DNA from 2 places in the Vibrio sp. NH-UV-68 genome. Region 2 is predicted to be linked to the other one. Evidence: riboswitches for the same ligand, from Rfam matches in the RefSeq annotation. Region 2 holds a riboswitch; the other holds the start of a gene.

Region 1 (15,247 bases), 1.5 Mb from region 2:
CTATCCTCGCCGGGGGGAACAATCGGTTCTGCGGGCAAAGACTCAAGTGACACCAGACGTAACTGCTTTGAACCTAGTAATACTGATTCCAGTAATTGTGCCATTTCACTCGGAGTAATTAAGCTTTCGACCAGTTCAGCCAGTTGTTGCGAACTTTGTTGGCTCTGTGCCATCAAACGTTCAAGTTGCTTGTCTAACTCGCGATCCGGATCCTTATTCAACTTCGCTTGCATCAGTAGAATGTCGGCTTGCAATTGCTGACCATTCAGCTTTGCATTAGATAACTGAAGGCTTAGCTGTTGATTTTTATTATAAGCAGGCTCAACAACTAACGTCAGCAGACCGAAGATAATCGCCACCAATCCACACAAACTAATTAATACTTTTTCACGGGGGCTTAATTGCGCAAACTTCTCATTCCACCGCTGCCAATAACTCGCCATTAATTGCTCTCCCGCTGAGTTTTGAGCTCGAAAGTAATAATATCTTGTTCATTTCGGCCAATTTTTAGCTGTTCAAACGTTCGTCCCACTAAACTCAACTCGTTTTTAAACTGATTAACCCAATTCGGAATCGCTTGTGGACTTTGAGCCAATCCGGTTAAATCGAGGCCGTTGCCATCAATTCGGATCGTCTGTAACGAAATATCACTACGCCCTAACGTCGCGAGTGAACGCAGTACCGATGAGTACCCCACTTGCTGTGATTGATCGAATTTCTCAACGGCCGCCAACGCACTCTGGTTAGCATCTATCTCTAATTGTAGCCTAGCAATCGCCGCCTCTTTGGCTGCGCTCGGTTTATGCTGACTCAATTGCTCACTAAGCTGAGTCATCTGTTGTTTAAATGCCGCTTGCTGGCGACTGTGCTCAGCCAATTGCTGGTTTAAGCCACGCTGTTGATAATAGAGATTCGCTGTCACCACCACTAACAAGGTCGCCGCCACTCCCCATCCAATGGCGATATTGGTCAGGGTAAAGTATTCTTTTTTCGGTCTTAATTCTTCAGGAAAGAGATTTATTTCGGCGTGGGGCAAGTTTTCGCACACGCGCGCTAGAATTTCACCGGACAATTCGGCCTGCTCAGACAGCAGCGCCGTTTGAACACTCAAACGTTGATTTAATGCTTCAACAATCTCTTGCTGCGACTCTTCATCACAACAGATCATCATCTTATGCAAAGGGGCAGAGCGAAGCTGAGAGGAGAGATAATCAATCGAGCGCTGTAGTTCAAGGGCGATACCATCGAGCTGTAGCACACTGCTTGCGACACCGGTTAATGGCGGTGTAATGCCGCGCATCGTTCGCTGAAAAGCACTTTGAGCATTAATAAATGCACTGACTCGAAACGCCCCTTGTTGGCTGCGTTGCAGCAGCAAAAAGTGACTCAAGTCGCCCGCTGAATGGCCCCAGATTTCATCTTCAACCAAGACGCGTTCAAGTTCGATAGATAGTGACGTCAGTGTTCGATATAACTGGCTGACTAAACCTTTGTCCACCACGTAAACTTGCAACTTGTTATTGGTCGACAAATACATCGAGTCAATAACGACATCCGAGATTCGCTCACTGATGAGTTCTTTTAGCAAAAATGGCAGCGCCTGAGCTAACTCTTCATCTGGCACATTGGGTTTGTCTATCTGATAGGTCTTATAAAGTGAAGAGTGTAATACCACATCCAATTTAACATTTGTGATAGTCAGCCCTTGCAGCGTGTCCGTTAGCACTTGTTGCCATGGCTGACCATGAAGCTCAACCTGACGCGGTAACTCACTGTGCAAAGAGGAAGAAAAAAACAACGCGCTCGGCTGAACGACCACATAGAGATGTGTCGATGATTGCTCGCTGCGTTTAAACCTATTGATTATCGATTGAATGCTCATCTAATTCACTTTGCTTTACGCCACCGGTTGCGACGACCGATTTGCACTTTATGTTCTGGCGGTTTTGCTGGAAGGAGCGACGCTTGCAGGGGCAATAACTGCGTTTCTTCACTCAAATATCGCCCTTGTACTCCATGAATGCCTAATTGTACGCTGGTGTGGTATTCGGCCTTATTATCCACCCCAACCGCAATAAGCTTGGTGGTTAGCCCTTCACATGCCCCAAGTAAGCTTCTGACAAACAACTGGTTTTCATCACGCTGATCGATTCTCTTTATCAAGCTACGGTGCAGTTTTAAATAACTCACGGGTATATCTTTGAGATAATGCGTACTGACAATTGATCGACCTGCTTGGCCGACCGCGACTTGACAACCAAGCCCCACGATCATTTTGGTCACGGGCCGCATGTAATCAAGATGTTTAACCAAGCGCGCTTCGGTGAATTCAAAGATCAATCGCTGGCGCAGGCTGATACTAAGCTGCAGAATTTCATCACGAAACCACTTAAAATACTCTCGATCCGCAAAAGGTACCACATGCAAATTGATCGAGTAACTCTCTGAACTATCAGACTGTTTTAAATATTGCATAATGGCAGAAAACGCAGCCTTATCGAGAACCCCTTCATACCCAACGGATTCAATTGCTGAGTTGAACCTAGAAGCTTTGATCACTCCCTTTTCTGGATCATTGATTCGCGCAAACAGCTCATGGTGTTCACAGACAAGCTCTTGATGTGAGTTAAGCAAATAACACGGCTGGGCAAAAATGTAGATGTGTTCTGGTTTTAATGCCACATCAAAAAGTGTCCGCCAGCGAACGCTGCCTCGCTCGTCTTGTTGCACATGGTGCTTATGAAAACGACTCCAAGTATTCATCCCTTGTAACTGAGCACTTTTCAATGCGGTTTCAGCTTCATCGATGATGCGCCCTTGGCTCTCTCCTTCACGGTACATACTCACGCCAATGTGAACCCAATTGTCAACATCGAGAGGCAACGGCGGGGTGAGCTTGGTAATCTGTTTCAGACATTGAGTGGCGATATGAGAGACATCTTTACTCGATAAACTCGGAGCGAAGATGGCAAAGTCAGAGCTGTAGTAACGTGACAAAATGACATCGGGGTAGCGCTGAATGACATTATTAAGCCCTTCACCCACATCCACTAAGAAGTCATTTGCGACCTGTTTCCCCTGCTCTTCTTCTATCTGCTCCCAATCATCAATCCGTAGCATCAACACTCCTCCATGGGAGCCATTTTCAGACAGTGCCGCTTCAAGTTTACTATCAAATAGCACTCGATTAGCCGTCCCGGTCAGTTGGTCTAAAAAAGTTTGAGTTCGAATAAAGGTATCGAAACGACTGCGCTCTTGCCGCGCATCTTGCAGCTCTTCAATTAATCGGTCTAACGCTTCACTGGCGGTATAAGGCCACTCTCGCTCATCGCCTTTGGCGTACTCTTCGACTCGACCAGCTAAAATCATCCGTCCACGCTCTTCGAGCATTTCTGAACCATACAGTTGTTCTTTGAGCCACTTCAAACCACGCAGCAAACAGAACACCACCAAACCAACCGCAAGCGTGATCGACCACAACGCCTGCATCGAATAGCCAAAACCAATATAAGGCGGGATTGCTTTAAAGCGAATTTGGTAGCCGCGATTACGTTCTAGGGTGTATTCCACCTCATACAACAACTCGCTCGCCACTTTCGATGAAGTATCTTTGAAGCGATAAATTACACCGTATGAAGAGAGCAACTCCATTTCAACAACACTTGAGGCTTGCAACATTTTCGGCATCCAACGCTGAAGAGAGTACGCCGCGTCAGGGTCTTCCATCTCTTTATCGACAACATCGACGATCCCTTGCAAAGAATGGTCAAGATATTCTTGGCCTAATCGTTTGAACGATAAAGTGCCACCTAAGAACAGGATAAACATCGCGCTGATAACAATAACAGTTACAAACGCAACCAAGCGTGTACTCAGTTTTAAGGTAGGCGTGTACCTCATGAATGCAGAATTCCTTTTCTCAATCGATAATATTCGGTTATTTAGCGGATGCTTTTAGCTTATAGAGATTAGTGTAGTCAACGACTTATACTCTCGGCGAGTTGCTGAGGTAACTATATAAAAAAGCCGCGACAAGCGCGGCTTTTTTTCGATAACAAACGTCTAAAACGGGATGTCGTCATCAAAATCCATCGGCGGCTCATTATATTGAGGCTGCGCCTGCTGTGGCTGAGATTGCGGTTGCTGCGCTGGCTGCTTTTGCATCGCCGGCTGTTGAGGTTGTCCCCAACCACCTTGCTGAGCTTGTTGAGGTTGAGATTGACCCATACCACCTTGAGCTGGTGCACCACCTTGCGCACGGCCACCCAACATTTGCAGAACACCCGTGTAACCTTGGACCACAACTTCCGTTGTATAACGGTCTTGGCCGCTTTGGTCTTGCCACTTACGCGTCTGCAATTGACCTTCTACATAGACTTGAGAGCCTTTACGTAGATATTCGCCCGCCACTTCGGCCAACTTGCCAAACAAAGCGACACGGTGCCACTCTGTTTTTTCACGCTGTTCGCCCGTCGCTTTATCACGCCATGATTCAGACGTTGCAATAGTAATGTTGGCAACTGCACCGCCACTCGGCATGAAACGTACCTCTGGGTCAGTGCCCAGATTACCGACTAAAATAACTTTGTTCACTCCACGGCTAGCCATGTTTCGCTCCGTCTAAATTTGGGTTGTTCAGAAAATAGCGCATAAGGATAACACGCTTTGTGCTCGCAACAAATCTCTCAACCACAATGTCGTTTCAGTTTATCAAGCAACATCAAACTGAGTCCGTTTTTAGAGTCGTCTCAAACTGTAACTATGCTGAGTAATCAGTAAATTACCTAGCCATATGAATCGCAGCGCAAACACTCAACCAAAATTAGCGCGCCTCTAAGACTTGCTGCACTCTGAGATTCAATTATTACAACCTTAGTATTAGAGGACATTATGGCTAGAAGCATATATACCAGAACCATCTCCTTCCTATGTGAAGACTCATCGCTTGAACATCCGTTTATCGATCAACTAGAACAAAAGTTGGGGATGGTAATACCACGAATAATACCAAACGAACTGCTACTCGCCTTACAACAACACAAACATCGCATTTTGCTGGTTGACTACCATAACTACACTAAGCTTAAAAGCCAGATACGCGCCCTACCCTTAGCCGACAAATCGTTTGAAACCATTGTGTTTAACGTGAGCCAGCGATTGACCACCGACGAGCTTTTAGCGTTTGGCCATTTGAAAGGGGTGTTTTATAAAGACATCAATATTGATTTGATCATGCGCGGTTGTGAAGCCGTGATCAACGGAGAAAACTGGCTGCCAAGAAAAGTGACCGCTCAATTGCTGTTTCACTATCGCAGTGTCGTCGATACGCAAACCACTCCAGCCACAGTCGATCTGACCGCACGTGAAATTCAAATTTTGCGTTGCCTAATGAATGGCTCTTCAAATATACAGATCGCCGAAGACATGTTTATTAGCGAGTTTACCGTGAAATCACACTTGCAAAAGATCTTCAAAAAACTCGGGGCGAAAAACCGCGTTCAAGCGGCCGCTTGGGCCAAACAACATATGAGAAACTAAATCGACGACGATTGTTTCGTCATTCTGAGCGCACAGTGATTATCTCATTTAGGGTTTCATGATAAAGTTGCGCCAGTTTGACGAATAATAACAAGTTAAAGGGTTCTACTGATGATTAAGAAATGCCTATTTCCAGCCGCGGGGTACGGTACACGCTTTTTACCTGCGACCAAATCAATGCCAAAAGAGATGATGCCAGTGGTGAACAAACCACTGATTGAATATGGCGTCGAAGAGGCAATTCAAGCAGGTATGGATGGTATGTGTATTGTCACTGGACGTGGTAAGCACTCGATCATGGACCACTTTGACATGAATTATGAGCTCGAACACCAGATCAGTGGCACCAACAAAGAAGATCTGCTGATTGATATTCGCGATATTATTGATACCGCCAACTTCACCTATATTCGTCAACGTGAGATGAAAGGCCTCGGCCATGCAATTTTGACCGGGCGTGAATTAATTGGTGACGAGCCGTTTGCGGTGGTTTTAGCCGATGACTTATGCGTTAACGAGCAGCAAGGCGTACTCGCCCAAATGGTTGCCCTATTTAAGCAGTTCCGCTGTTCGATTGTCGCCGTGCAAGAGGTGCCAGCGGATGAAACCCATAAATACGGCGTTATTGCCGGTGAAATGATCAAAGACGATATTTATCGCGTCGATAACATGGTAGAAAAACCTGAGCCAGGCACTGCGCCGAGCAACCTTGCCATTATTGGTCGCTACATTTTAACCCCAGATATTTTTGAGTTGATTGAAAATACTGAACCCGGTAAAGGCGGCGAAATTCAAATTACCGATGCGCTGCTCAAACAAGCACAAGCGGGCTGCGTACTTGCGTATAAATTTAAAGGTCAGCGTTTTGACTGTGGTAGCGTCGAAGGATATATCGAAGCGACCAATTACTGCTTTGAAAACCTCTACCTTAAAGACACCAAGACTTCAGAACTTGGCAAACAAACCACCACCAAAGAGAACGAGTAATATCAGCCTTTGAGTGGCAATGAAAGGCAGCTTAAACGGCTGCCTTTACTGTTTTTTTATCCAGTATTTATTTGCACATTTCTCACACTATGTAATACTTAGCCAACTAATTTTTGCATAGAGTGATAAGCATGGATCAGATAGAAGTCCGCGGCGCCCGCACCCATAACCTGAAGAACATTAATCTCACCATTCCCCGAGATAAAATCACTGTCATTACTGGTTTATCAGGCTCAGGCAAGTCCTCGCTTGCTTTTGATACCCTCTATGCAGAAGGCCAACGTCGTTACGTCGAATCACTCTCTGCTTATGCGCGTCAGTTTTTATCCTTGATGGAAAAACCCGATGTCGACCATATTGAAGGCTTGTCGCCAGCGATATCGATTGAACAGAAATCCACTTCACATAACCCGCGTTCCACGGTTGGAACCATCACCGAAGTTTACGATTACCTGCGTTTACTTTACGCTCGCGTTGGCGAACCTCGCTGTCCAGAGCACAAAGTCCCCCTTGCGGCGCAAACCATTTCTCAGATGGTCGATAAAGTATTGGAATTACCCGCTGGCTCAAAAATGATGTTACTGGCGCCAATCGTCAAAGAGCGAAAAGGCGAGCACGTTAAAACCCTAGAGAACTTAGCCGCGCAAGGCTTTATCCGCGCCAGAATCGATGGTGAAACCTGCGATCTTTCCGATCCTCCGACGCTTGAATTACACAAGAAACACACGATTGAGGTGGTGGTTGACCGATTCAAAGTCCGCGATGACTTGCAACAAAGGCTAGCCGAATCTTTTGAGACCACATTAGAGCTCTCTGGCGGGATTGCGATACTTGCACCGATGGAAGGCCCAGACGATGAAGTGGTTTTTTCCGCCAATTTTGCTTGCCCACATTGTGGCTATAGCATGCAAGAACTTGAGCCGCGCCTGTTTTCATTCAATAACCCAGCAGGTGCTTGTCATACCTGTGATGGCTTGGGCGTCCAGCAATACTTTGATCCGGCCAGAGTGATTGTCGATGACAGTTTAAGTTTGGCGCAAGGAGCCATTCGCGGTTGGGATCAAAAGAATTATTACTACTTTCAGATGCTTTCATCGCTCGCTGAACATTATGGTTTTGATCTTCACGTGCCGTTTAAGTCCTTGGCGAAAAAGACCCGAGAGATCATTCTTACCGGTTCAGGCCGAGCTGAGATCGAGTTCAAATACATCAATGACCGCGGTGATATTCGCGTTAAACGTCACCCATTTGAAGGGATTCTAAATACGCTAGAACGCCGTTATCGTGACACTGAATCCAATGCCGTCCGAGAAGATTTAGCCAAATACATTTCGACCAAAACCTGCGCTAGCTGTGACGGCAGCCGCTTGCGCATAGAGGCACGGAATGTCTTTATTAACGATACCACGCTCTCGCAGATCGTTGAGTTAAGTATCGCCGATGCGCTGAGCTTTTTTGCCTCCCTGCAACTAGAAGGCCAACGCGCGCAAATCGCTGAAAAAGTGATGAAAGAGATTAACGACCGACTACAATTCTTAGTCAATGTCGGTCTCAACTACTTAAATTTATCCCGCAGTGCCGAAACCCTTTCTGGTGGCGAAGCGCAGCGTATTCGTTTGGCGAGCCAAATTGGTGCCGGACTCGTCGGCGTGATGTATGTGCTTGATGAGCCTTCCATTGGGTTGCATCAACGTGATAACGAACGTCTTCTGAAAACCCTTACCCACCTGCGCGATTTAGGCAATACGGTACTGGTGGTTGAGCATGACGAAGATGCAATTCGGATGGCTGATCATGTGATTGATATCGGTCCAGGCGCTGGTGTTCATGGCGGCAATGTGGTTGCTGAAGGCACCATGGCTGAGATCATTGCCAACCCTAACTCGCTAACAGGTCAGTATTTAAGTGGCAAACAGCAGATCGCCATTCCTGAAACTCGCACGCCTAGAGACAGTAAAAAAGTCGTCGAACTTATTGGTGCCTCTGGTAACAACTTAAAGAATGTCAACCTCGAGATCCCTGTCGGGCTGTTTAGTTGTATTACCGGTGTTTCTGGATCGGGTAAATCAACCTTAATCAACGATACTTTCTTTAAAATTGCTCATACCCAGCTTAACGGCGCCACCACCGCCATGCCAGCGCCGTATAAAAAGATTAAAGGGTTAGAGCACTTTGATAAGGTTATCGATATTGACCAGAGCCCTATTGGTCGAACACCGCGTTCAAATCCCGCCACTTATACCGGCATCTTTACCCCAATTCGTGAACTGTTTGCAGGAACCCAAGAGTCACGCTCACGTGGTTATAAACCAGGGCGTTTTAGCTTTAATGTCCGGGGCGGTCGCTGTGAAGCGTGTCAGGGAGATGGCGTAATCAAGGTTGAAATGCACTTCTTACCTGATGTTTATGTCCCTTGTGATGTGTGTAAAGGCAAGCGCTACAACCGCGAAACACTAGAGGTTCGCTATAAAGGCAAGAGCATTGATGAAGTGCTAGAGATGACGGTCGAAGATGCTCATCAATTCTTCCAGCCCGTCCCTGTGATTGCACGAAAACTGCAAACCTTAATGGATGTCGGCCTCTCTTATATTCGTCTTGGTCAGGCCGCAACAACCCTTTCAGGTGGTGAAGCGCAACGCGTTAAACTGGCTCGAGAGCTATCCAAACGTGATACCGGAAAAACGTTGTATATTCTCGATGAGCCGACGACAGGTCTGCACTTCCACGATATCAAGCAGCTACTTGCGGTCTTGCATCGCCTACGTGATCATGGCAACACGGTCGTGGTGATTGAACACAACTTAGATGTGATAAAAACCGCTGACTGGATTATTGACCTAGGGCCTGAAGGAGGCCAAGGTGGTGGCGATATTATTGCGTCTGGCACTCCCGAAGCGGTAGCGCTGGTTGAGGGGTCACACACAGCGCGATTCCTTAAACCTATGTTAAGTTAGCATTTAGTTGTAAGATTAACAGACCAGTGACTACCTCACTGGTCTGTTTTTTTGAGGTGTTGTAATTTATGGCGACTACGCATGTAGCTGGAACAGAGCTGGAAATAAAGGCGCCAAAGCCGCCGTTAATCAAACCTTTCTTAGTTTCTATTGCAATCGTATTTTTGCTAGCGATGCACTGGTTTATGCCCAATCCGGGCGGCTCTGGGCTTGCACTATCTTTTAATGCCACGACATGGCTCGCCATCAGCTTCTCCCTTGCCATTGGTTTCTACCAGATCGGCTCGGAAGGAGCGCTCCGTTACAACAAACTTACTCTAGGATTATTCATCTGCTGTGTCATGATGACACTGCCCGTTCTCTATACTAGCGCCAATCCCGATTTGGCCGCCGGCAGATTAATTGGTTTATGGGCGGGGTACTTGTTGTTTGTGGTATTACAACAGATACGTTTTAGCAACAAACAAAAACAGCGCCTGTTGTGGTTTGTGGTCATTGCGGTGTTGATTCAAAGCCTATTCGGCTGGGTGCAATTGTTACTCCTCGAGCCAGACAATGTGTTTGGCTACGACACGCTCAATAATCGCCCTTATGGTATTTTCCAACAGCCCAACGTAATGGCCAGCTTTTTGGCAACTGGCTTGGCACTGTCGGGGTACTTATTGGCACGTCATCCAACCAAATACCAACGCCGAATCAGTGAAGTCGCCTTGCTCTATCTCACCCCGATAGTGACGCTCCCCCTACTGATTGTCTTAGCGTCCAGAACCGGCTGGTTAGGGGCGGTGTTAGGCGTTGTTTTTCTCCTGCACTACCTTTATCGCTTTGCGACGAAAAAGCGTTTTTGGGGTTGGATAGTCTCGATTACGCTTGGTATCGTTATCGGTTTCTCTCTTTCGGCTTTACCGGGGCAATCTTCAACGCTGATTGGCCACAAAGCCAACCTTGAAAGTCCAAGACAATATACCTTTCCACAAGCGTTAGATATGTTGATTGAAAAGCCGTTTACCGGTTATGGATACGGCCGCTTTGAGCCGGAGTATTTGGTTTATACCGCACGCCAACATCAGCTCAACCCAAGTTATCAACCTGGGCTTGCCGCCATGGATCACCCGCACAATGAACTGCTTTATTGGGGAGTAGAAGGGGGATTACTGCCTTTGTTGGCGATTATACTGGCGGCGTTATTCGTCTTAGCCCGATTATTTCAAGCCAAGAAAGGCACACGTTTAGCCATGTTCGCCCTGTTTGTGCCTATCGTATTGCACAGCCAGCTTGAGTACCCGTTTTATCACTCATCAATACACTGGTTAACCTTTATTATTCTGCTGTTTTGGGTTGACCAACGCGCCAGTCGCTACCGCAGTTTATCATTGAGTTTTATTTCAAAAGCCGCACTAAGAGTGGCTAGCTTGATCGTCCCTATCGTCACCAGTATCTATATGTTGAGCGCTCTACACACCAACTATGTGCTCACTCAATTTGAGCGTTCACAGCCTAAAGATCCACAGATCCTAGAGCGCGTTTCTAACGCCATCGTTTGGCAGGACCGCTACGATTGGGACATTTACAGTACCTATCTTAATCTGGGTCTTATTGAGCAAAATAGCCAGTACATTCAAGCTTACATTGACTGGTCTTTGTCGATGATTAAGGACAAACCGAGACCAGCCTTTTACAGCAACTTAATTTTGGCGTATCAAGGCATTGACGACACGATTAAAGCCGAACAGATCCGTGCCGAAGCGACATTCTTATTCCCCAATCGCGATTTTTCACAGATTCACTATATCGCTCCTGACATCGACGCTTTAAAAGCTGATAATCAACGGCTAGCACACTAAAAGGGCGACCATAAGGCCGCCCTGTCGCTTAAAGTGTGATTACTGAGTTAAGGACTCTTCGAGCGCTCTTAAGCACAGTGCGACGTTCTCATGGCGCGCAGCATAGCCCATCAAGCCGATTCGCCACGCTTTACCGGCCAGCGCACCAAGGCCAGCACCAATTTCTAAATTATAGGTTTCGAGCAAGTGAGAGCGTACTTTCGCTTCATCGATACCTTGTGGAACATAAATCGCATTCAGTTGTGGCAAACGAGACGCTTCAGCCACAACAAACTCAAAACCCAGCTTTTCTAAGCCTTGCTTAAGCTTTTCATGCATCTCACGGTGGCGCAGCCAAGCATTCTCCAAGCCTTCATTTTTCAGCATTAATAGCGCTTCATGTAACGCGTACAAACTATTGACTGGCGCCGTGTGATGATAGCTGCGCTTACCCTCACCACTCCAGTAGCCTAACACTAAGCTCTGATCGAGAAACCAGCTTTGCACTGGTGTTGTGCGTGATTGGATTTTTTCGATCGCCGCAGCAGAAAAGGTCACTGGCGACAATCCCGGCACACAAGACAGACACTTTTGACTGCCAGAATAGACCGCATCCAATTGCCACTCATCTACTTTTAACGGCACACCACCAAGCGAAGTTACGGCATCGACAATGGTTAGCACGCCATGTTGCTTGGCCAATTTACCGAGCGCTTGTGCATCGCTACAAGCGCCAGTCGAGGTTTCTGCATGCACAAACGCCAGCACTTTAGCGTCTGGGTGAGCGCTAAGTGCTTGCTCGACTTTATCGACAGACACTGGTGCGCCCCACTCATCATCGACGACTTCGGCAATACCACCAGCACGAACCACGTTTTCACGCATCCGTTCACCAAATACCCCATTGCGACAGACGATAACTTTCTCACCCGGCTCAATCAAATTAACAAAACAAGTTTCCATGCCAGCACTACCCGGAGCCGACACCGCGATGGTAAATTCATTTTCCGTTTGGAACGCGTATTTGAGTAGTGCCTTTAACTCGTCCATCATGCCAACAAACAAAGGATCCAAGTGGCCGACCGTTGGGCGACTCAAAGCTTGCAAAACTTGTGGAGAAATATCTGAAGGTCCTGGTCCCATAAGGATGCGCTGGGGAGGAATAAAACTTTGAATTGTCATTGGCTGCTCCATAATTATTTTTGTTGTTGTCTTTGTTGTGACTTTCCACCTTAATCGAATTCCAATCACCCGGCAATTAGCCCAAAGTCGGCAGGTCAAACCAGTGTCACAAGTTTGTTAATTTTAAAATGCCATTAAGCAACAAATTCTCGTTGACATCATACGAAGAAACACGTTCAATGCAGAAATAAGTGGTGAATATTTATGCCACTGGCAAATTATTTTGCAGAAGAGGAGCACTGCCCAGGTAGGTGTGTTGTGGAGCCGCAACTCCAACACAATCCATCGAGGGGGAGCAGTGCCGAGGTAGTTCCGGGGTGTCGGCTTGGATCTATCGGTTGTTAGGGTTGAATCCCTACGACTGTCATCAGCCCCGTCTGATGATGAGCTTCTGAGGTACATCATTCAAAAATAGACCTCTCTTTCGCTCAACTCTCTTCATCAAAGTAAAAACATTGGATGTTGGTCTAATGACCAAATTTTTTATTTCAGGAAGTCGTGGGAGATACGCTGTGAGCAGTTTTAATGTAGCTAAATTTGGTGGAACAAGCGTTGCAAACTTTGAAGCAATGAGCCGCTGTGCTGCAATTATCGAAAATAACCCGAACACCAAACTGGTCGTCAGTAGTGCGTGCTCCGGCGTGACAAATCTCTTAGTTGAGCTCGCCAATGGGGTGCAAGATCACAGTCGTCGTAGTGAATTATTGGCCCAACTCGCCCACATTCACGATGCGGTACTCAATCAGCTTAATGAGCCAACTCAAGCAGCGAGTGAGGTGTATGCCATTCTTGATACCGTGACCAGCCTGGCTGAAGCGGCGTCAATTCAGTCAAGCAACAAACTGACTGATCACCTAGTAGCATGTGGTGAATTAATGTCGACTCACTTACTGACGCAGTTAATGAAAGAGCGTGGCATTAACGCGGTACGTTTCGATATCCGCGATATCATGCGCACCGATGATAATTTTGGTAAAGCAGAGCCCAACCTCGAGCGTATCGGTGAGCTAGCCAAAACCGCTTTGGTTCCTGTTTGCCAAGAACACGTTGTCGTCACTCAAGGGTTCATTGGCTCAGATGACCAAGGCAACACCACAACCCTTGGTCGCGGTGGCAGTGATTATAGTGCAGCTTTGATTGCCGAAGCGGTTGCGGCGGCAGGTCTAGAGATTTGGACTGATGTTCCGGGGATTTACACCACCGATCCACGGATTGCCGCTAAAGCCTCACCGATTCCAGAAATCAGCTTTAGTGAAGCTTCTGAAATGGCCAACTTCGGCGCTAAAATTCTGCATCCATCGACCTTGGTCCCAGCACTACGCCATGACATTCCGGTCTTTGTGGGTTCATCGAAAGAGCCAGAAAAAGGCGGAACGTGGATTCGTCACCAAGTCGAAAGTTCACCTCTGTTTCGAGCCTTGGCATTACGTTGCAATCAAACCATGGTCACGCTGCGCAGTGCGAAAATGTTCCATGCATATGGTTTTCTCGCCAAAGTGTTTGAAATTTTGGCTAAACATAAAGTCTCGGTCGATTTGATTACTACCTCAGAGATCAGTGTCTCACTGACTTTAGATCAAACTGGCACCTCTGGCGGCGCTCCGCAATTACCACCAGCGGCCAAACTCGAGCTCGAAGAGCTGTGCAGTGTTGAGGTTGAACATAACTTATGTTTAGTGGCACTGATTGGGAATAACATGAGTGAAAGCAAAGGCTATGCAAAACAAGTCTTTGGTACACTAGAAGACTTCAATCTACGTATGATCTGTTACGGTGCGAGCCCGCACAATCTGTGTTTTTTGGTCAATGAGTCTGTTTCCAAGTCAGCGATCCAAAAGCTGCATGCCGAGCTATTTGAAGCCGAGTAACAATCATCGAGTAACAATCAAGACAAACAAAAAAGGTTGGCCCGCGCCAACCTTTTTTATCGATGACCGTGGCTATTCACCGGCCACTTTCATCCGCTCAAGCAAAATAGAACCAGTCTGAATTTGAGACCGCGTTTCAACATCGTTGCCCACAGCGACAATTTGATTGAACATCTGTTTTAAATTACTCGCGATGGTAATTTCAGACACTGGATACTGAATTTGACCATTTTCAACCCAGAAGCCAGCGGCGCCACGAGAGTAATCACCGGTAACAATGTTAACACCTTGCCCCATCACTTCAGTAACCAATAAACCGGTACCTAATTCGTTGAGCATCTGTTCGAAATTCTGCCCAGTCGAGTTAACAAACCAGTTGTGAATCCCGCCCGCGTGACCGGTTGGTGTCATGTCCATTTTACGCGCGGCGTAGCTCGTTAGTAGGTACGTGGCGAGCACACCATCTGTAATGATCTCTCTATCTTGAGTGAACACCCCTTCACTATCGAATGGGCTCGATGCCAAACCGCGCAGTATGTGTGGCTTTTCCGATACGTTAAACCATTCAGGCAGTACTTGTTGCCCCAATTGATCAAGTAAAAACGACGATTTACGGTACAAGTTGCCGCCGCTGATCGCCATCACTAAATGCCCCAACAATCCCGTTGCCACATCCGCTGCAAACATCACTGGATAGTGACCGGTTTTGAGCTTTTGCGCATCCAAACGACTGACGGTTTTTTCAGCGGCTTTCTGGCCGACCATTTGAGGAGTCCAAAGATCATCTTTATGACGTGCAACCGTGTAACTGTAGTCGCGTTCCATTTCCCCATTGCGGCCTTGGCCAATGACACTGCAACTGGTGCTATGGCGGCTAGACGCATAACTGGCGAGC
Region 2 (15,247 bases):
TTCTGCTGGGTCAACTTTATATTCTGTTACTTGGCCATAATCACCTTGATAAAGGCGGACCACCTGTCCTTCAATTAAATCGAGAGCTGGAATAATCACATTAAATCCCTTTTATAATTCTAAGAAGTTTTGAATCAGCTTCGCGCCCGCTTTTGAAGAACGCTCGGGGTGAAATTGCACACCGTAGTAGTTGCCACTTTGCAAGGCTGCCGTGAACGGTTGGCCATACTCACACTGAGCAATGGTATAACTACCAACAGGCATGGCAAAACTGTGGACAAAGTAGAAATACTCACCCTGTTCAATATCTTTAAACAGTGGATTGCCTTCTTTAGCCGAGACCGTATTCCACCCCATATGTGGCAGCGGTAAATCTCCAGTTTGCAATCGCTTTACTTCACCATCACACAAACCTAAGCAATCAACTTGCTCATCCGCTTTCTGACCTTTTTCTTGAGACACTTTGCCAAGCAACTGCATACCTAAGCAAATACCAAGTAACGGTTTTTCGACTTGTTTAACGAGCTCAATGAGGTCACGTTCTGCAAGATTTTTCATCGCCTCGCTAGCAGTACCAACGCCGGGCAGGAACAGTTTGTCAGCGCCGAGTACCACTTGCGGCTGTTTTGAAATGGTGACTTGATAGCCTAAACGTTGGATAGCAAATTTGACCGAAGAAACGTTGGCACAACCAGTATCAATAATTACAATTTTTTGCTCTGTCATAGTTTCGCCCCGCTACAGCACGCCTTTACTGCTTGGCAACTCAGTGCCTTCCACTTTGATTGCCTGACGCAATGTCCGACCAAACGCTTTAAACAAACTTTCAATAATGTGGTGGTCGTTGTCACCAGCAGACGATAAGTGCAAAGTACAAGCCAATGTATCGGTCAGAGAGCGGAAAAAGTGCACTACCATCTCTGTTGACAAGTCGCCGACTTGCTCACGACTGAACTTAGCATCAAATTTCAGATAAGGACGGCCTGATAAATCAAGCGCACATTGAGCCAAACACTCATCCATAGGCAAACTGAAACCAAAACGACCAATGCCGCGTTTGTCACCCAGCGCTTCTTTTAAAGCCTGACCAAGCGCCAAAGCAGTATCTTCGATAGTGTGGTGATCATCGATATGCAAATCGCCTTCGACCTGACAAACCATTTGAAAGCCGCCGTGAGTCGCAATTTGGTCTAACATATGATCAAAGAAGCCTAGGCCTGTAGAAATCTTATTGCCGCCTTGCTCATCTAAATTAACCTTGACGCGTATGTCGGTCTCTTTAGTGGTACGCACCACTTCAGCAACACGCGCTGTTACGGTCAAATCCTTGAGGATTTGTGGCCAATTCATCGTATCAGGGTGATACTGTATACCACGAATCGCCATATTTTCGGCCAACTGCAAATCCGTTACACGGTCACCGATAACCACTGAATGTTGAAAATCAACTTTACCGCCTTGCAGGTACTCTTTGACCATGCCTAGCTTGGGTTTACGACAGGCACAGTTATCTTGTTCAAAGTGCGGACAGATAAGAACGTCATCAAATTTAACTCCCTGCGACTCGAAGATCTCCATCATCATATTATGCGGTGCATCGAAGTCTTGTTGTGGGTAGCTGTCTGTTCCTAGGCCATCTTGGTTGGTAACCATAACCAGGCGATAATCTGCATCTTGCAGAGCTAAAAGGCTTGGAATGACCAATGGCTCTAATTTGAGTTTATCTAAGCGATCGACTTGAAAATCGACTGGTGGCTCGACAATCAAAGTGCCATCACGATCAATAAATAAGATTTTTTGTTGTTTGCTCACTCGAACTTCCTTATTTCAAATTGGTTAGCACTGAGAAACATCGTCAGTGCCAAAGATTCTTTTTAGCTGTAATAGTTTCTAATAAAGCCGAGTGTTTTCTCACACTCGTCTCGGCTGCCAACGCTGATCCGAACGCAATCTTCAATAGGCGAATTACGCAGAATAATCCCTCGCTCCCACGCCGCTTTAAACAAAGCATCGCCATCAGGAAATTTAACCAATAAGTAGTTACCCCACCCTTCAAAAACTTGCAAGCCAGGGATCATCATTAGCCCAACTTGTAAGTAAGCGCGATTGGCATTGAGATCCAATACTTGAAATTTCGTGCGGGCTAAACCGGCCTCAGACAGAGCTTGAATGGCAATCTCCGCCACAGGAATAGGCACAGGATATGGCGCAATAACCTTCAACAAGACGTTTATCAGTTGTTGATTTGCTAAAGTAAATCCACATCGCAACCCTGCAAGCGCGAACGCTTTCGACAACGTGCGTAAAATGGCAAGATTTGGGTACTGTGCTAGTAAATCGACGGTTGATGCCTCAGGGCAAAAGTCGATATAGGCTTCGTCCATAACGACAATGGCGCGATCTTTGGTCATTTCAAGCAAAGAGACGATGTCTTCGCGCTTTACCAAGTTCCCCGTTGGGTTATTCGGAGAACAGACAAAAACCAGTTTTACATTATCGAGATTTGCTTCGATGCTGGCCAGATCCAGTTGCCAATCTGCTGTTAATGGTATGGTTTTACGCTCAACACCGATCGTTTCAGCGCTGATGGCATACATGCCATAGGTGGGAGGGCAGTAGAGAATCGCATCTTGGCCTGGCTCACAAAACGCTCGGATCAGCAGTTCGATCCCTTCATCAGCGCCTCGAGAAGTTAAAGTCTGCTCAGGCAACACACCTGCATAAGCGGCATAGGCTTCGATCAGTGCTTTAGGTTGGCACTCGCTGTAACGATTTAAACGCGCAAAATCGGTTTTATATTCATTCGCAAAAGGTGATTCATTGGCATTGAGCCACACATCACCACTGCCACCAATTCGGCGCGCAGAAAGGTAAGGTGTTAACTGTTGTACTTGTTTACGTGCTAGCTTTTCCATCTCATTCAATCCTTACGCATTCTCTTTGGCAGCAAGTTTCTCAATACGGATCGTCACGGCTCGTTTGTGCGCATCGAGCCCTTCCGCTTCTGCCATCGTCACTACCGTAGGGGCAAGGTTTTTCAGCCCTTGTTGCGTCAGCTCTTGCACCGTCATCCGTTTAGAGAAATCCGCTAACCCTAAGCTTGAGTAAGTACGCGTATAACCATAGGTAGGCAGTACGTGGTTAGTACCTGATGCGTAGTCACCCGCAGATTCTGGTGACCAATCGCCTAGGAAAATAGACCCGGCATTATCGAGCAGCGGCAATAGTTCACGCGGATTTTTGGTCTGGACAATCAGGTGCTCAGGGCCATAGTAATTAGAGATCGCTACCGACTGAGTGATAGACTCCGCGATAATAACCAGGCTCGATGCCAAGGCTTGCTGGGCAATATCTGCGCGCGAAAGCAGTTTCAGTTGACGCTGAACCGCATCGGTCACTTGGTCAGCAATAATTGGTGATGGCGTGACTAACACCACTTGCGAGTCTGGCCCGTGTTCGGCTTGGCTGAGTAAATCGGCGGCAATAAAGTCCGCATCGGCGGTTTCATCGGCAAGCACTAGAACTTCAGAAGGCCCCGCCGGCATATCAATCGCGGCGCCGCGGAAATCATTACTGACCTGACGTTTTGCTTCTGTTACGTACGCATTACCAGGGCCATAAATTTTATCGACTTTCGCGACGGTTTCGGTTCCGTAGGCCATAGACGCAACGGCTTGAGCACCGCCGACGTTATACACTTCATCAATACCACACAGTTTTGCGACATAAAGAATTTCATCGGCGATCGGTGGAGGTGAACACAACACCACTTTGCGACATCCAGCAATTTTCGCCGGAACCCCAAGCATCAATACGGTTGATGGCAGTGGAGCACTTCCCCCTGGGATATAGAGGCCGACTTTCTGAATCGCACGAGTTACCTGTTCGCACATCACGCCCGGCTGAGTCTCGACCTTGATCGGCTGTGGTTTTTGCGCCTTGTGGAACTTAGCAATATTGTCATACGCTTGTTCAAGCGCTTGCTTCATTTTGGTGGATAAACGCAAACACGCTTCGTCTATCTCGGTACTTGAAACTCGAATCGATTGCGGCCTTACGCCATCAAATTTTTCAGTTAGCGCAAGCAACGCCGAGTCGCCATCTTGACGAACTTGACCAATCAAGTCGGCCACTGCCGCCGTAATGTTTGCGCCTTGCGTGATTGCTGGACGCTCAAGGATCGACGCTTGCTGCGATTCACTTAATGATTGCCAAACTACCGTTCTCATCGCGCTTACCCCATCATTTTTTCAATTGGTAGGACTAGAATCGAACTCGCCCCTAGCTCTTTTAACTGTTCCATGGTTTCCCAAAATAAATTTTCGGTACTGACAAGATGAATGGCGACTTTTTCTTGATCGCTCGACAAAGGCAAAACGGTTGGGTCTTCCGCACCCGGCAGGAGTGCTTTAATTTGTTCAAGCTTGCTAACTGGCGCGTGTAACATGATGTATTTAGATTCTTTTGCTTGCTGAACGCCTTGCATGCGAGTAAGCAGTTTTTCAATCAACGCGGTCTTGTCTGCATCAAACTCACCCAGTCGCTGGATTAGCGTGGCTTTTGATTCAAAGATCACTTCGGCTTCTTTGAGACCGTTTGCTTCCAAAGTTGCACCGGTAGAGACTAAGTCAGCAATCGCATCCGCTAGACCTGCTCGCGGCGCTACTTCGACAGAGCCCGTCAACATACAAGTCGAAAATGGCACGCCTTGTTTATCCATATAGGCTTTTAGTAATTGTGGGTAGGTAGTGGCAATTCGCTTACCAGCCAAATCTTGAGGGCCCTGATACTCTTCATCTTTATCCAGTGCGATAGAGAGTCGGCAACCACCAAAATCTAAACGGCGCAGTGAAACATATTCGCTTGGCTCTCCAAGAGCTTTACGATCAAGACGAACTTCTTCTAGCTCGTTCTCACCAATGAACCCCAAATCAACCACACCATCCATAATCAGACCCGGAATGTCGTCATCTCGCACTAATAGCAGATCGATGGGCATGTTTTCAGCGTGGACGACCAAACGCTCACCCATTACATTAAACTTCACACCACACTGTTTAAGCAGAGCTTGGCTCTCTTTACTTAGGCGACCTTTCTTTTGGATGGCGATTCTTAAGCGTTGTGTCTGCATGACTTTATCCCTGTGCAAATTTTTCAAATATGTAATTTCTAAACTGTAAAACTAAAAAACCCTCGGAAGAGTGTATCTCCCGAGGGTTCTAAATCTTGTAATTTGCGATTTTAGCCTCCGGGAGTTTCCTATCTCCCGGGTATGCGCGCATCTCCCGAAAGACTAGATTGGGTGATGATGGTGATGAATGTTCATTCCGATTAGGCGCATAGTTAATAAGCTCTTCAGTTTCGCTTGGTTGATATCCACACTAACTAAGGCGGACATTTTTTTCAACTATTTATTTAAACTTTTTTCAATTTGTATATAACAAATAAAAAGGGAGCTAACGCTCCCTTTTCATACGACTGAATGACAATAAGTTAGGCGTCGCTACACACCGCCATTTTTGATCTAGAGAGAACCGAAAGCAGTACACAAACCGCAATAAAGCTCACCGTTGCAGCCGCAAAAGAGATCGCGACCGAAGCCGTCATACCTAAGGTAATGAAGCCGATACACGATACAACCGCGACGGACAAGGCATAAGGTAGCTGAGTAGCGACGTGATCAATGTGATTACAGCGCGCCCCCGTTGACGACAAAATGGTGGTATCTGAAATGGGTGAACAGTGATCACCAAATACCGAACCAGCCAGCACCGCGCTCAACATTGGCAGCATCAGAGCCAAGTCGGTAGCGCCCGCCATGTCACCAGCGATAGGAAGCATAATCCCAAATGTTCCCCATGAAGTACCGGTCGAGAACGCCATCAAACCGGACAATAAGAACAAGATCACCGGTAACCAGTGTGGATTAATATTACCCTGAACTAGTGATGATAGGTATTTACCCGTGTTCATGTCACCAATAACCGAACCGATTGTCCATGCGAAGACAAGAATTAAAATCGCACCGAACATAGATTTTGCACCAATCCACAAGGTGCGTGTGATCTCACCTGTGGCAATCCCTTGTTTGATCACCGTAAATAGCGCAACCGCCAAGCCAACTAAACCACCGTAGATCAGTGACATGCCAACATCGGTATTTTCAAACGCGCCGAGTAGATTAAATTGATGGCCATCTGCGGCCAATGCTTGACCACCGGTGTAAAGCATCGAGGCGATAGTGGCTACAATAAGAAAAACAATCGGTAACACTAGATCTGAAACTTTACCGCCTTCGCTCTCAACAATATCAAGCTCTTCATTAAGTTCATGAGCTTCTTGGGCATCATCAGCTTGCTCTTTGGCAAAGCCATGACCGCGCGAAGCGGCGATCTCATGGTCGCGCATTTTACCAATATCTAGGCCAAACCATGCAACAGCAAAGACCATCAATAGAGCAAAAATTGCATAGAAGTTCATCGGGATCAATCGAACATACGCGCCAAGCGCAGAGTACTCAGTTATACCGTGAGAAACTAAGATGCCACCGATGATCGTCATGATGTACGCACCCCAGCTTGATGCTGGCATGATCACACACATAGGCGCTGCAGTAGAATCAAGAATATACGCGAGTTTAGCTCGTGATACATAAAAACGGTCAGTGACCGGACGAGAAATCGCCCCCACCGCTAAACTGTTAAAGTAATCATCGACAAAGATAAACACGCCAAGAAACGCAGCCAAAAGCTTTGAGCCCCGCTTACTTTTAACGCGAGTTTGTGCCCATTCGGCAAATGCACGAGTACCGCCTGACAATGTCAGTAAAGCGGTCATCATTCCAAGCAGAATAAGGAAACCGACAATACTCATGTTCCAAGTGTTAATACCACCGTCTTCAATAAAAACACTCGAAACGGTCGTGCCAACGTAGCCAGCAGCATTGGTTAGCGAGTAGTCGTTAAGCAAAACCGCGCCAAGTGCGATACCAACACCAAGCGAAACCAGCACACGGCGAGTAATGATAGCTAAACTCAAAGCCACAAGTGGTGGCAAAAGAGATAAAGGAGATAATGCAAAATCAATTAAATTCATGATCTTCAAAAACCAGTAATAAATGGTTAGAGATCTACTGCAGACTAATTGCAGGAATTCATTTCCAAACAATTGAGTTGAAATAAGCGATAGGTAAGCGAATGCTTTACCCAGCCCTACAGTAGCGCTCCATAGTTTAACAAATTATAGACTATGGCAGTGTTACCCCTTTCGAGTGTAACCCCAGCAAGCACCTTTGATAGGGCAACTCACTTCGGCGAAATAACCTTTCCTGCTTGTTCATTGGCATCACCCCAACAAACATTACTTATTTATCCCGCGCCTCTACCGCGAGTGATGAAACTTTAAACTACCGAAAAATCAATTTAACAATAATTTAACCATCACACCGCATTAGGTTGCGTTCATTGTACTTAACTCAGCACTCGATTCAACAGATTATTCCAAGTTTTATTGTTAATTTTTATGGTTCAATCGCTTAATCCATTACTGAATATCTTTTGAATACTCATCCAGTTCAATAACAGCCGCTACCTTTATATGAGTGACTAAATTCACTATTTCTAATGCCACACCCTCCTTGGCAATAACAAACCTATAAGTTAAAGTGAACAATATATGCTAAGCCGCTCATATAATGATTTTTATAATAGGTTTCACATCTTTATGAAATGGATGGAACGCAGTTACCTATTTTCTAGCTTAACCACTAACATTGAATTGAAATAGTCATTTTATGTTTATCTTTTCCATCAAATATGATTATTTTATGTAAATTTATCTCTATTGGATTGTATTATTAAAAATAGAGGTTTATGATTCTTGCATCGACAACTTATATATGAAGAGATGAATAAATGTCGGAACTAACAAAAACACTATTAAATATTCGTAGTCTACGTGCATTTGCTCGTGATCTGACTCTAGAGCAGCTTGAAGAAGCACTCGACAAATTAACTACTGTGGTTGCTGAGCGTAAAGAAGCTGAAGAAGCTGAGCGCGCCGCTGCCGCTGAGCAAGAAGCGAAACTGGCTGCGATTGCAGAGCAAATTTCTAAAGATGGAATTGATGTAGAAGCGTTAATTTCTGCTCTTGCTGGAGAGTCAAAAACCAAAAGCAAGGCAAAAACAAAACGCGCTCCTCGCCCAGCTAAATATAAATATGTTGATGCTTCAGGCGCAGAAAAAACTTGGACAGGTCAAGGCCGTACACCATCATCAATCCAAGAGCAATTAGACGCAGGTAAGTCACTCGACGAGTTCCTAATCTAACCATTTTGTATTATTTAAAAAGCGCCTGAATGGCGCTTTTTTTGTGGCTGGTATAAAAAAGACCTCATAAGTATGAGGTCTAAATGAAATTTCAATCACCATTATTCTCTAAACGATAAAATTAAGTATCGTTCAAGGGGCTTCGATTTAACGCTCCCAGTATGCCTCTTCCAAGCTATCTTCACGCTCTGGCAGCCCTTTTGAAAGACGCGGGGAATGCTGTACCAAAACCTCATAGCTTGCGCGATTTGAATACTTACATACTTGAGAAAAAGATGAATAAGTCAGGTATGAGTGAGTATGTTTACTCGAATTAGGTACATTTTCTCTATGGTATTTATTAGCGGCCATATCATGCAATAAGGCAGAGAGTGCCGCATCGCCAGCACCATTAGTGTTTTTAATTTTCTCAGGGCCACCCATATAAGGTGAAATATGTGAGTAAACTTTAATTGCATTATCACACAGTGCTTTCGATGCGGGACGACTAAATTCGTAACGGTTAAATTCTGCGATACTACCTGGCAAAAGCGGTAATGAGGTTTCACGTTTTGCCGCCTCTTCCGTATAGCCCGCCATAAATAACCCCAGTGGCCCAGCAGTACATAATACTAAATCTACCCACTCTAGTGCTTTATCAGAGGCAACTAATGGATCAGATTCTCCAGTTAGCGCCTCCGCTTCATCCTCATTCATGGCAACAACACTGACGTGATCGCGTAAAAATGCCTGCCAAAATTCAGGATCGTCTTGAATAACAAATTTTGTGCCTAGGGTTAACACTACTGGGACATGATACTGCTTGGCGTACTCAATCGCTTTCATTGTCGCCTCGGGCATTGGATCGCCTGCTTTGCAACGGACCAAGTAAGCGGTTAAGACGAGCGCTGAAGCATTTTTGAAAATTTTCTCAGGAATACTGTCTGGGTGGAGTTGGTTCATTTGACCTTCGCTAATCGCAAAAGTACGTTCACCATCTTCAGTAATCAGTGCAAAGCAGCGTCCAATCGCACCGTTAACGCCCTGCAAATAGTTCAGATCCATACGGCTAGACGTGTTACATAAATAACGGTAGCCATAACTGCCAATCTTGATGTCTTGGCTCATTACGCCCAATAAGGTCGAACGGTCATCAGCAAGAACCGAATAGTTATGGAGTGTGTTGCCTATAGTGCCGCCCGCATATTCATTAGTAATTAAAGCGTACTCTTTTAACTCGGTATAAAGCGCTTCTGCGGTTTCATCATCGATAACTAATGAGTGTCCCTTACTCAGATTGTATTTCTCGATTAACTCACTACTCACCTTGGCTTCAATATCAACCAAAGTTTGGTCAATACCAATAATGTGCGTTCGTGACATCTTCTTGCTATCTTGCGCTTGAGTAACCAGTGGATCACGAGCATGAACCGGAAAATAGTGTTTGGATTTGCGTTGACCAGGAAATTTCATATTGCTGATTCTGAATAAGGGATGAAAGGATGCCGGATTCTACATCGCCGTTTTCAGTGCGGCAATATCAGGAATTATAGCAAACGTTTGCTGCGTTAATTCATTATCCACGGTTCAAGGCTTCACCGTGGTTGCTCCAATATGCAAAAATGAGTCTACTAGCTGTAAACTCATAATAATCGGCAAATAAAGGCCCTTACTCACCTTCCATAAAGCTTAAGTCAGGTAAACGGTCTAAGTTGTCACTGTAGCGTTTTAAGTTGAACTGGCCGTCATTTTTTGACACATCAAATATTTCAATCGCCACGGCACAAGCCATCATAGCCACTGCATCTTCTTTTGAATTACCCGTCATCATCAGGCGCATCAAGGTCTCTTTAACTTTAACCGGATTGCCATCTTCAAGTTGATTCTCAATCACTTCGATCAACTGAGCTTCTTCGATTATCGAGTTCTCATCACTCATTGTATTTACCTTGCCTATCTTGAATTTTGCTTACTATGCCATATATACAAACTCTATAGACAATAAAGCGTGATTTTGTCGTGTTACTTGGTCAAACAATGGCCGTTAGCGAAATGTGAGGATGATCTCGGATCTGTCCCCTCGTTATGCTTTCTGATAGAATTTGCGTCCGGTTAATTTAAGTGGTGTTTAGTAATGTCTGACAACTGTACTGATAACAGTCAAAAGAAAGTCATCGTGGGTATGTCCGGTGGTGTTGATTCATCCGTTTCGGCTTATCTTCTTAAGCAACAAGGCTATCAAGTCGAAGGGTTGTTTATGAAGAACTGGGAAGAAGATGACAACGAAGAATACTGTACAGCAGCAGAAGATCTTGCCGATGCTCAAGCGGTTTGTGACAAGCTAGGCATTCACCTTCATACCATTAACTTTGCCGCAGAATACTGGGACAATGTATTTGAGTACTTCCTTGCAGAATACAAAGCAGGTCGTACACCGAACCCTGATATTTTGTGCAATAAAGAGATCAAATTTAAAGCTTTCTTGGAGTTCGCAGACGAAGTTCTCGATGCTGATTACATTGCGATGGGTCACTATGTACGCCGTTCATTTCCACAAAATGGTGAAAAACCGCAAATGCTACGCGGCGTTGATGGCAACAAAGACCAAAGCTATTTCTTATACACGCTTAGCAGCGAACAAATTGGCCGTAGCTTGTTCCCAGTCGGAGAGCTTGAGAAGCCTGAAGTGCGCCGCATTGCTGAAGAACAAGATTTGATCACGGCCAAGAAGAAAGACTCGACTGGTATCTGCTTTATTGGTGAACGTAAGTTTACCGACTTCCTTTCGCGCTACCTACCCGCTCAACCAGGTAAGATCGAAACCCCTGACGGCAAAGTTATCGGTGAACACCAAGGCTTGATGTACCACACTTTAGGCCAGCGTAAAGGTCTGCATATTGGCGGACAAAAAGGCGGTGGCGGTCACGAAGACCCTTGGTACGTTGCAGAGAAAGACTTAAAACGCAACGTGTTAATTGCCGTTCAAGGCGCTGACCACCCGTTACTGAAGTCACAGGGGCTGCTCGCATCTCAGTTGCATTGGGTAGATCGCGAAGTAATTAAACAACCGTTACAATGCAGTGTAAAAACGCGCTACCGTCAGACAGATATCCCATGTACTATCATCCCAATTGACGATGAAAACATTAAAGTTATCTTTGACCAGCCGCAAGTTGCCGTAACACCAGGACAATCCGCTGTCTTCTATCAAGGCGAAGTCTGTCTAGGTGGCGGTATCATTGAAGCGCGCATTTAAGTAACCATCAGGAGTAGAACTACGTGGCTAACACACTTTATGACCGTACTATCGCCTTTGCTGGAATCTGCCAAGCGGTTGCCTTAGTGCAACAAGTCGCCAAAAACGGTCACTGTGACTCTGACGCGTTTGAAACTTCATTAAAAGCAATCTTAAACACCAACCCTCCTAATACCGTTGGTGTTTATGGCCGAGAATCAGATTTAAAACTCGGCTTAGAATGCTTAGTGAAAGGGATCGACAGCACCCCAAGTGGCAGTGAGATTACTCGCTATATCATTAGCTTACTGGCATTGGAGCGTAAGCTGCAAAGCCGTAATGACGCGATGTCGCAGCTTGGTGATCGTCTGCAAATGCTTGAACGCCAACTGGAGCACTTTGAGTTGCTTGATGAGCAAATGATCAGCAACTTAGCCAGCGTTTATCTTGATGTGATAAGCCCAGTAGGCCCAAGAATTCAAGTCACTGGCACCCCTTCAGTGTTGCAACAAACCTCAAGCCAACACAAGGTTCGTGCTTTACTGCTTTCAGGCATTCGCAGTGCTGTGCTATGGCGACAGGTCGGTGGTAAACGTCGTCATCTCATCTTTGGTCGTAAAAAAATGGTAGAGCAGGCACAGATCCTGTTAGCTCGCATGTAAACTTTATAAAAATCAGCTCGTGATAACTCTCGAGCTGATTTTTTTTGCACAACATCAAACCCGCGCAAACGTTTGCGCAATATTCGTGACAATTGCCGTAGTTATTGGTATAAAGCTCACGAAATTTAGAAACCCAATTCAGGAGAACATCATGGAACTGTCAGCATTGACTGCTGTTTCACCAGTAGACGGCCGTTACGGAAGCAAGACAATTGCGTTACGCGAGATTTTCAGTGAGTACGGTCTATTAAAGTACCGTACTATCGTTGAAGTTCGTTGGTTACAAAAGCTTGCTGCTACTGCTGAAATCGCTGAAGTGCCCGCATTCAGCGCACAAGCAAGCCAATTCCTAGACGACCTGGCTGCCAACTTTTCTGAGGAAGACGCGCGTCGTATCAAAGAGATCGAGCGCACCACCAACCACGATGTAAAAGCGGTTGAGTATTTCTTAAAAGAAAAAGTGGCTGATGTTCCTGAGCTGCATGCCGTCAATGAGTTCTTCCACTTTGCATGTACTTCTGAAGATATTAACAATACCTCGCACGCTCTGATGCTAAAAGAAGCGCGTGAGACAGTAATTCTTCCAGAAATTCGTACTCTCATTGATGCGATTAGAACTCTTGCTGTTGAGTACCGTGACATACCACTGCTCTCGCGCACTCATGGTCAGCCAGCTTCTCCATCAACGATGGGTAAAGAGATGGCTAACGTGGCGTACCGTATGGAGCGTCAATATAAGCAGATCGAAAATGTTGAGATTCTAGCTAAAATCAATGGCGCTGTGGGTAACTACAATGCTCACCTTTCTGCCTACCCTGAGCTAGACTGGCACCAGTTCAGTGAAGAGTTTATTACTCAATCTCTTGGCGTTAATTGGAACCCTTACACCACTCAAATCGAACCTCACGATTACATCGCAGAGCTGTTCGATGCTGTTGCACGTTTCAACACCATCTTGATTGACTTCGACCGTGACGTTTGGGGTTACATTGCTTTAGGTCACTTCAAACAAAAGACTATTGCTGGTGAAATTGGCTCATCAACCATGCCACACAAAGTCAACCCTATCGACTTTGAAAACTCTGAAGGTAACTTAGGTCTTGCCAACGCTGTCTTTGGCCACCTTGCGCAAAAGCTACCAATTTCTCGCTGGCAACGTGACCTTACGGACTCAACGGTTCTTCGTAACCTAGGTGTGGGTGTTGGCTACGCGGTGATCGCTTACACTTCAACCTTAAAAGGGATCAGCAAGCTTGAAGTTAACCGTGAAGCACTTCTTGCCGAGCTAGACAAAAACTGGGAAGTACTTGCTGAACCAGTACAAACGGTTATGCGTCGCTATGGTATTGAAAAGCCATACGAGAAACTCAAAGAGCTAACTCGTGGTAAGCGTGTCGATGGGGAAGCTATGCGTGTCTTCATTGATGGTCTTGAGCTCCCTGAGCATGAGAAAGCTCGTCTAAAAGAGATGACGCCAGCAAACTACATTGGCCAAGCCATCGAGCTGACCGATAAGCTATAATAAAGCTTAAAAGCTAGCATAAGGTTGACGTCAAAGCGTCAACCTTTTTTTTGCGCCTTGCCATCATCATGACAAAGCTCAATCACCTTATTGCTTTTGAAAAAACAGCGTAATGCGTCCAACTTCTAACCCAAACTTCTTAATTTTGGTTAAATTAAAAATATGCTGTTCGTCTTGACGATAGAGCCAGTCATCAAAGGTTACCACCACCGATGAGTCTTCCATCTTGAGCTCAAAATCGTACTGCCATTGCAACGCGTTACCGACTTCTCGCCCCTTGGCAACACCAATGATGTCATCAGCCTGACCTTGATATTGACCATCACCCAATCGCTCAATGGTCCATATTCGTTGGCTTTTTTCTCCATCATCAAAGATAAAATCCTCGACGAGTGTGAGTGTATTTCCCTCAACAGTGCCAACAATGTCAACTTCAAAACGACGGGTCTGCTGATGAGTGTAGTCTTGCACCATGCCCCAAGCGGTCGACGTTCCTTGAAAATACTCAAATAAATCAAAACGAGGCTGGGTTTGATGATAATCATCAATATCCGCCGAACAGCCTAGTAAGCCAATCATCATAGCGACTGAAGCGAGTAAGTATGACATCCACTTTTTCATTGATTGTTTCCTATTAAGCTTGCTCGTAAACTTGGGTACTGCGTTTGTGGGGAAAGCCAAATAGCCACGAACGCATCGTTAAAAGATTCATCGGCGATCTGGCCAATGAGCTGCGAACTTGATTGTGGACCGGCATAATAGAACTGCCCCTGCTGACCATCCGTCACATAAGTCAGATTAGTGCCTTGGGTTATGTTGGGGAAAATTGTCGTCAACTCATCGATCCATTGCTTGGTTTGCAGCGGATCAAAGCCTAACTTTTGCCACTGCTCTCGGGTTGCTTCCAATAGTTGTTTTTGACTAATGTCGCGTTGATAAGTAATCGATAAAGCAAGAGGATGCGGCGTGACATCTTGACTGAGTTGATATTGACCGTTAGGGGTTAAAAGCTGTGACTGGTAAATATCAAAGAACAGCATTGACAACTGCGCCTGACCAACTTCAGGCCATGCTCGCCAGTCACTTTTAGACGATAAAACGGTAGAAGCGAGTGCACTATTCATCCACACCAAATACGTTGCTATTAGTATCGCGATTCTCATGACCCAACACCTTCATAATCACATAGACCACTGCGAACCATTGCAAAAACAGGATCGCAAGCATGTAAGGTAAAGACAGACCAAAAGTCACAGCGCCAAGATTCGCCCCTGCAACATAGCTCAATGCTCCGCCAACACCTCCAACTAGTGATACGAGATAAAGTGGATAACGGGTCAAAACAGAGTGTAAATAAAACGCATACCAAGCAAAGATTCCCCACAATCCAACTAACCAGAGAGGAAAACTTGTTGCACCAAACTCAAATAGCCCTACTGACAAATTAAGGTAATCGAGGGTGATACCAAGTAACACCACAAAGGCCGATTTGAGCAGGCGCAAACCGGCGTACAGATAGCTG

Evidence for each region. Region 2 has a riboswitch for lysine ahead of ViNHUV68_RS05285 (Na+/H+ antiporter NhaC family protein). Riboswitches for the same ligand answer to the same signal wherever they lie in the genome.
Region 1: another riboswitch for lysine. It lies ahead of lysC (lysine-sensitive aspartokinase 3); the one in region 2 lies ahead of ViNHUV68_RS05285 (Na+/H+ antiporter NhaC family protein).

The regions. Positions count from the first base shown of each region.
Region 1 is NZ_CP134975.1:2,775,228-2,790,474, forward strand. It holds gene pilO (type 4a pilus biogenesis protein PilO) at 1-443, opposite strand, end outside; gene ViNHUV68_RS12660 (MSHA biogenesis protein MshI) at 443-1,882, opposite strand; gene csrD (RNase E specificity factor CsrD) at 1,888-3,900, opposite strand; gene ViNHUV68_RS12670 (single-stranded DNA-binding protein) at 4,063-4,608, opposite strand; gene ViNHUV68_RS12675 (response regulator transcription factor) at 4,891-5,538, shown strand; gene galU (UTP--glucose-1-phosphate uridylyltransferase GalU) at 5,650-6,525, shown strand; gene uvrA (excinuclease ABC subunit UvrA) at 6,657-9,479, shown strand; gene ViNHUV68_RS12690 (PglL family O-oligosaccharyltransferase) at 9,548-11,323, shown strand; gene ViNHUV68_RS12695 (aminotransferase class V-fold PLP-dependent enzyme) at 11,363-12,484, opposite strand; lysine riboswitch at 12,706-12,883, shown strand; gene lysC (lysine-sensitive aspartokinase 3) at 12,997-14,352, shown strand; gene pmbA (metalloprotease PmbA) at 14,425-15,247, opposite strand, start outside.
Region 2 is NZ_CP134975.1:1,122,896-1,138,142, reverse strand. It holds gene hisA (1-(5-phosphoribosyl)-5-[(5-phosphoribosylamino)methylideneamino]imidazole-4-carboxamide isomerase) at 1-99, opposite strand, end outside; gene hisH (imidazole glycerol phosphate synthase subunit HisH) at 112-726, opposite strand; gene hisB (bifunctional histidinol-phosphatase/imidazoleglycerol-phosphate dehydratase HisB) at 739-1,812, opposite strand; gene hisC (histidinol-phosphate transaminase) at 1,875-2,915, opposite strand; gene hisD (histidinol dehydrogenase) at 2,928-4,229, opposite strand; gene hisG (ATP phosphoribosyltransferase) at 4,235-5,131, opposite strand; His leader region at 5,182-5,318, opposite strand; gene ViNHUV68_RS05285 (Na+/H+ antiporter NhaC family protein) at 5,494-7,095, opposite strand; lysine riboswitch at 7,210-7,391, opposite strand; gene ViNHUV68_RS05280 (H-NS family nucleoid-associated regulatory protein) at 7,914-8,327, shown strand; gene ViNHUV68_RS05275 (inosine/guanosine kinase) at 8,475-9,779, opposite strand; gene ViNHUV68_RS05270 (hypothetical protein) at 9,976-10,245, opposite strand; gene mnmA (tRNA 2-thiouridine(34) synthase MnmA) at 10,441-11,562, shown strand; gene hflD (high frequency lysogenization protein HflD) at 11,586-12,203, shown strand; gene purB (adenylosuccinate lyase) at 12,355-13,725, shown strand; gene ViNHUV68_RS05250 (DUF3833 family protein) at 13,813-14,346, opposite strand; gene ViNHUV68_RS05245 (chalcone isomerase family protein) at 14,343-14,888, opposite strand; gene ViNHUV68_RS05240 (DUF2878 family protein) at 14,842-15,247, opposite strand, start outside.